One region of the Roseibium sp. 10G30-5 genome, then DNA from elsewhere that is predicted to be linked to it. Evidence: riboswitches for the same ligand, from Rfam matches in the RefSeq annotation. Region 1 holds a riboswitch; the other holds the start of a gene.
What was found. Region 1 has a riboswitch for S-adenosylmethionine ahead of AC0L7U_RS15945 (O-succinylhomoserine sulfhydrylase). Riboswitches for the same ligand answer to the same signal wherever they lie in the genome.
Positions count from the first base shown of each region.

Region 2: another riboswitch for S-adenosylmethionine. It lies ahead of AC0L7U_RS14970 (hypothetical protein); the one in region 1 lies ahead of AC0L7U_RS15945 (O-succinylhomoserine sulfhydrylase).

Region 1 covers NZ_CM147918.1:3,147,943-3,151,328, reverse strand. The annotation lists gene AC0L7U_RS15955 (YigZ family protein) at 1-453, opposite strand, end outside; partial or broken gene AC0L7U_RS15950 (2'-deoxycytidine 5'-triphosphate deaminase) at 475-1,579, opposite strand; SAM riboswitch at 1,762-1,840, shown strand; gene AC0L7U_RS15945 (O-succinylhomoserine sulfhydrylase) at 1,881-3,083, shown strand; gene apaG (Co2+/Mg2+ efflux protein ApaG) at 3,362-3,386, shown strand, end outside.
Region 2 covers NZ_CM147918.1:2,946,056-2,949,441, forward strand. The annotation lists gene AC0L7U_RS14955 (ChbG/HpnK family deacetylase) at 32-661, shown strand; gene AC0L7U_RS14960 (hypothetical protein) at 633-830, shown strand; gene AC0L7U_RS14965 (acyl-CoA thioesterase) at 1,319-1,723, shown strand; gene AC0L7U_RS14970 (hypothetical protein) at 1,760-2,062, opposite strand; SAM-I-IV-variant riboswitch at 2,111-2,226, opposite strand; gene AC0L7U_RS14975 (LysR family transcriptional regulator) at 2,339-3,232, opposite strand; gene AC0L7U_RS14980 (YeiH family protein) at 3,340-3,386, shown strand, end outside.

The sequences.
Region 1 (3,386 bases):
AATACGGCGCTCAATCTCGGCGCTGTCGGCGAAGGTCGCGTCCACCGTACCAACGGACGTCTTGATGTAGGGAATGAGCAGCGCATTGTTAATGGCAGCGGCCGCCGCGCCAGAATAGGCTCGGGCGAGACCACCACCACCCAGTTTCGTGCCGCCGAAATAGCGCACGACGATCACACCAACATTGATCAGTTCTGTACCGATCAATACTTTCAGCGTCGGCATACCGGATGTGCCGGAGGGTTCGCCGTCATCCTTGCCGCTTTCTTCGATCTGACCGTCCTCCAGAAGACGGCGATGCGCGGTGACGAAATGATTGGCCTTGCGATGCTCGCCGCGCAAAAATTCAAGCTTGGCGTCAAACTGATCAAAGGGCACCAGAAAGGCGAGAAACCGGGATTTCCGATCCTCCAGATAGCCTTCTACTTCCTGTTCGATTGTTTTAAACGCCATTATCGACCAACCCTTTGTCGCTCAAAGGTTTGGAGATTTAAAATGCTTGGACAGCTTCAGCGCCTGGCACATGGTAGTTGGAGCCGATGCCCTCGCCGTAAAGACTTCTGGGGCGCTCCGCCATGCGCTCATAAACCAGTCGGCCCACGGTCTGCCCGTGCTCCAGAATAAAAGGCACGTCATGGGACCGCACTTCCAGCACAGCCCTTGAGCCGACACCCCCTGCCACGGCCGCGCCAAAGCCCGGGTCAAAGAAGCCTGCATAGTGAACCCGAAACTCACCCACGAGCGCATCGAAGGGCACCATTTCGGCAGCATAGTCGGCAGGCACATGCACGGCTTCCTGGCTCACCAGAATGTAAAATTCGTTCGGATCCAGAATGATTTCGCAGGCGCCACGCCGATAAATCGGCTCCCAGAAGGACAAGGGATCCTGAATGTCGATGGCATCCACATCAATCAGACCGGTGTGATGCTTGGCGCGGTAGCCGACGAGCGAATTCTCGCCTTGCCCCTGCAAGTCAATCGACAATTGCACGCCGCCACCAATGCGCTCATTGCCGCCACTCACCAGTGTCTGGTTGCGATGCACACCTTCAAGCTCGGCATCGCCAACCAGAGACAGTCCACGCCGAAACCGGATCTGGCTAAGACGCGATCCCGCACGCACAAGGATCGGGAACGTCAATGGTGAAATTTCCGCATAAAGCGGCCCCATGTAGCCTGCGGGCACTGTGTCGAAGGCAAGGCCCTGATCGGTGATCACACGGGTAAAGACGTCCAATCGTCCTGTCGAACTCTTGGGATTGGCGGTGGCCGAAATATCACCGGGAAGTGCGAGCGCTTCCTGCAAGGGCACAATATAAACACAGCCCGTTTCCAGAACCGCGCCCTCACGAAGATCAAAGGTATGCAGCTTGAACGCCTGCAATTTGTCCAACACCGTGGTCCTGGGACCGGTGAGAAAACTGGCGCGCACCCGGTAGGCCGTGCTGCCAAGGCGCAGGTCCAGACTGGCGGGTTGGATCTGACCGTCAACAGGCGGCAGATCCGCCCGGATCACACCTTGCGCAAACATGGTTTCAATGGTCTGAGCCGGAAGAATGCCGGCGGCAGGCGTGGTCATGATGTCCCGGATCCCTGTGCGGTGCCTTGTTGCAGTGTGATTAACGGATGACACGGCTCCCGCCAACCGGTTTTGCAGCGAAAGATGCAAAACCGCGCCAGCCTGACATCAAGAGTCTCGCAGATACCTTGCAGAACCGGCTGAGATTGACGTCCTTGCGCTTTTGGCCTAAGCATAACGACATCGTTAGAAGTGGTGATTTTGGCCGGCCGGCTTGCAGCCACGTTAAACAAATAGCTAAGGGGCCGGGTTGCAAAACCCCGGCTTAGGCCGGGTTTTTTTGTATTTCGGAGCATGACACATGAGCACCAACGAGACTGAAGCCAACAAAAACTGGCGTGCGGCAACCCAACTTGTCCATGGCGGAACAATGCGGTCCCCCTTCAGCGAAACCTCGGAAGCCATGTATTTGACGCAAGGATTCGTCTACGATACTGCCGAATTGGCGGAATCGCGTTTCAACGGCGAAAATCCAGGTTACGTCTATTCACGCTATGCCAACCCGACAAACACCATGCTGGAAGACCGCATCAAAGGTCTTGAGGGTGCCGAGGCCTGCCGCACCACCGCCAGCGGCATGGCTGCCGTCAATCTGGCGCTGATGGCCAGCGTCAAGGCTGGCGACCATGTGGTGGCTGCCAAGGCCCTGTTCGGGTCCTGCCGCTACATTATCGAAACCCTGCTGCCGCGCTACGGTGTGGAATCGACACTGGTCGACGGCACGGATCTTGAGCAATGGAAGGCTGCCGTCAAACCGAACACCACGGCTCTGTTTCTGGAAAGCCCAACCAACCCGACGCTGGAAATCATCGACATTGCAGCGGTGGCAGACATCGCCCATTCAGTTGGCGCTCGCCTGATTGTCGACAACGTCTTTGCCACGCCGATCTTCCAGTCACCACTGAAGCTCGGCGCCGATGTCGTAGTCTATTCCGCCACCAAGCACATTGATGGTCAGGGCCGCGCCATGGGAGGGCTGGTGCTCTCCGATCAGGCGTGGATCGAAGACGAGGTGATGCCTTTCGTCAAGCACACCGGCCCTCATATGAGCCCGTTCAATGCCTGGGTCCTGCTCAAGGGCCTGGAAACCCTGTCGCTGCGCGTTACTCAGCAGGCAGCTAATGCGGCGGCTGTTGCCGATTTCCTTGCCGATCACGCAAAGGTTGCACGGGTCATTTATCCAGGCCGTGATGACCACCCACAGGCCGACGTTGCGAAACGCCAGATGACTGGTGGCTCAACCATGATTGCTCTTGAAGTGGCAGGCGGCAAGCAGGCGGCCTTCGACGTCTGCAATGCGCTGAACATCGTCAAGATCTCGAACAACCTCGGCGATGCCAAAAGTCTGGTCACCCACCCGGCCACGACGACGCACCAGTCGATGACCGAGGAGGCACGGGCCGAGCTGGACATCAACGACGGTCTGCTGCGTCTCTCCATCGGTCTGGAAGACAAGGACGACCTGATTGAAGACTTCGCCCGCGCACTGGACATGATCAAGTAGCTCGAACGCTCCACAAGCTTTTTAACGAGGCGCCAGAGCCCATCGCAAGACGGGGTTGCTGGTGTCTCGTGACGTTTAAGGCACCTCAACGCAAGGCGCACTGACACCGTGATGGGCAACATTTCCTGATAGCTTGTCAGAGGTGAAAAGTTCTGGCGCGTTCTGGCAGGGCCTTGATCCAATAGGTTTTTGCAGAAATTCGTCCAAGAGACGAAAAGAAATAAACGGCTCCCTTTCGCGCCACGCTCATTGGCCTTATAAGCCTTTGCAGCAAGACCATGCGCCTGACAGCCATCATCGAGG
Region 2 (3,386 bases), 200 kb from region 1:
GACATCGGGTCAGATTACTGCGGGGGAGTGCATGAAAAGGATCATTCTGGGGGCGCTCGACTACGGGCTGGCGTTTGGCATTGATCGCACACTGCGCGAACTGATGTCACGGCAACGTTTGAGCGCCATCGGGTGTCTTGTGTGCACGGATTTGTGGCCGCGTGAAAGTGTTCCTCTGAAAGTATTGTGCGACAGCGACGAAACGCGCGGACAGTTTGGATTGACTCTTGCCCTGTCTGGCCCTCTGGGGCAGCCGCAAAGTGAGGCTCTGCGCAAGACCTTTGGCGATCACTTTCCCTCAGAGCGTTGGCTGAAGACGCGGTCCGCGCTGCGTCTGCTTCCCGAAGAGATACTGGTTGATGAGATCAAGGCGCAAGTCTCTGTGTTTCGGGAGACCTTGCAGCAAGAGCCCGCGTTTGTGGCCCTGCGGGGGGCGGGGTTGGCATCCCGGCGGCTCACTTCATTGGTGCTGCTTGGTCTGAAGAGGGCCAATCTCGGGTCTCAGGTTGGCATCGTTGCAAGCGATCTGCGCCCGCAAGACGTTCGGCGTCTGCGACGTCAGGTGCAGCGTGCCGGCCGTCGACTTTTGCCGGTCGCAAAATCAATTCCCAGAGCTGCTCGACGAGGCGGCCTTGAACGCCGCGCTTTATCACCACTTTGATATGCTGGAAGAGGAGACATTTGTCGTTTGCATGCCGGGGAGGATGGATGACAGGCTGAAGCGTGAAGAGTCTCGGGAGCAGGTGCACGCGCGCGAAACGCAGCGTTTGGTGCTGGAGAGCGATGCTTTCGCTGAGTTGCTGGTGCAGCGTGAGGTGTTTCTGTACTAGGCGTGGACTGTAAGTCGGCCGTTTCTGTTTGCGCAGGTTCTACAATTGCGCAAACAGAAACGGCCCCACCGCACGGATGGAGCCGTTTCGAGGAGGCAGAAAAACTTTCAAGAGCTTTTCAACTATAGATAATAAAGAGTTTGCGTAAGAAGTCATCGGCTATTTTCAGTCATTTTATTTTAAGGTTACTTTTCATTAGGAATAGTAAATAGATCATTGATAAAATCGACAGTAATCATTGTGCTTCACCACTTTTGGGCGTCTTGGTGACGCACGCCTGCAAATTGCATCTGTGTGATGTATCAAGGCCTTGTTGCTGGGCTAAGGTGATGGCGGTTATGAACAAGCCATTGCGATGACTCGCAACGCTTGGCGGCCGTAGGGGTTTGACAGGGGACGTGCGACGACCGAGAAGGCTTTGGTTTGACGCGCAGCCACGAAATATGGAGTTTGATGTGAGTGAGATTGCCAAGGGCGCCGAAGGTGCAATGGACGCTGGACAGGACGATGGCAACAGCCCGCGTGGGGAATTGACGCTTCGCACGTTGGCGATGCCGGGTGATACCAACCCGTCAGGGGATATCTTCGGCGGCTGGGTGATGTCGCAGATGGATATTGCTGGCTACATCGCTGCCTCGAAACGCGCCGAGGGTCGCGTCGTAACGGTTGCAGTCGACAAGATGAAGTTCATCCGTCCTGTGCATATCGGCGATGTTCTTTGTGTTTATGCGCGCATCGCTCGTGTCGGCACCAGCTCCATCCAGATTTCTCTGGAAGCGTGGGCGCTACGCAATCTCATCGAAGCCCGCGAAAAGGTCACGGAAGGCAGCTATACCATGGTGGCTGTCGATGAGCAGGGCAATCCACGTCCTGTGCGCCAGCTCAAGGGCTGACGTCGCGCGCCGGTCAAACTTCGGGTTGCCGAAATCTCAGTCCTGGTGACGGGACAGGATGTCGGCAACCAGTTGCTCGTCGATCACGTGCGGGCAACCGCTGGACCAGAAGGAGAGCAAAGAGTGCAGCCGCGTGACGCGTTCGCTGGATGACAGACGGCGCGCAGCCGGGCGAAATCCTCCCACGAGCCGCAGCGACGATATATGCGACATGACGCAGGTTTCCGCAGCCTCGATGAACTGACTGATGTCTTCGGCGGTGGACACATCCTGTGCCAAAGCGTGGCGTGAGGCAGCTTCAAGGCTGTCCTGTTGCCCAGCGAACGGGTGTCTCGACATTGTTTATCCTCCATCGGTTTCCCGAGGGGGTCTGGCGCATGAGTTAAGTGAAAACCGTTTGGTTGCCGGTCTCATCGTCTGAGATCGCGGCCACATCTTCGGCAGAACCACCTTGCCCGGTCGGCAGGTTGGCGAGGGCGCCAGCCCTTCTCTTGATGATGATGGCTTTATGCCATGCAAAGTCTGCTCTGGCAAGTAGGGGTAAACTGTGGCGATCGATTGACGCTTCAGGTGGTCTGACCAACCGGTTCGAAACGCATTTATGCGTCCTCACACCTAGGTGGCTTGTGGTGGCTTGCTGAAGGAGATGAATTGCTCGGCCGCGCGGCTGAGGTGGCGCTCCTTGTGGTGCAGCACCGAGAATGCCCGCGACGGGAGGTCGATATTGGCACGGACCAGCGTTCTTTCGGCCAAAAATGGTGCCACGACGATTTCCGACAAGGCGGTTGCGGAGCGGCCATGACGCACTGCCGACAGCACCGCTTCATTGGAGGGCAGCTCCAAAGCGACCACCATGTCTTCGGGCTCAAATCCAAAGCTTGCAAGCGCGCTTTCGAAGGCTGACCGCGTTCCGGACCCCGGCTCGCGCATAATCCAGCTTGTCTCCTTGATCAATGCCGCCGGGGGGACCGGTGCACCAGACGCAAAGGCATGCGCGGGGTCTGTAACAACCAGCAGGGCATCATCGACAAGGTGTTGTTTGTTGAGATGGGGGTCGTCCCATTCTCCCTCAATATAACCAATGTCTGCCGTGCCGTCTGCGACCGCCATGGCAACGCCCTTGGTATTAGAGATGGTGAGTGCCAACTCAATGCCCGGAAACTCCTGATGAAAGCGCACCAGCACACGCGGCAGCCAGTAACTGGCAATCGTCTGGCTGGCGTAGATCGACAGGGCACCACGTTGCAGGCCGCCTAATTCTCCCAGTACCCGTTCCGCACTTCTGGCGCGCGCAATCGTTGAGCGCGCCTCGCCCAGAAAGGTGCGCCCTGCATCTGTCAGGCTGATGCCACGTCCAACCCGGTGAAACAGCTCCACGCCGTAAAGATCTTCCAGTTTTCGAATGGCGGAACTGACAGCAGAGGGCGTCAAATTCAAAGCCTCCGCAGCGCGCGTGAGATGTTCACGCTCGGCAACGGCTATGAAAATGGAAAGCTGTTCGAAGGTCATCATAGGGTAATCGTTCGCTCTAAATGAACGAAACGTAAAATATTATTCGATAGAAGTCCACAATAGCGCATGTCACTTATTCTCTCGCACAATGAGAGTAATGAATCATGCGAAATCTTTCCCTGACGACCCCCTATATGCGCAGTCAGCAGGG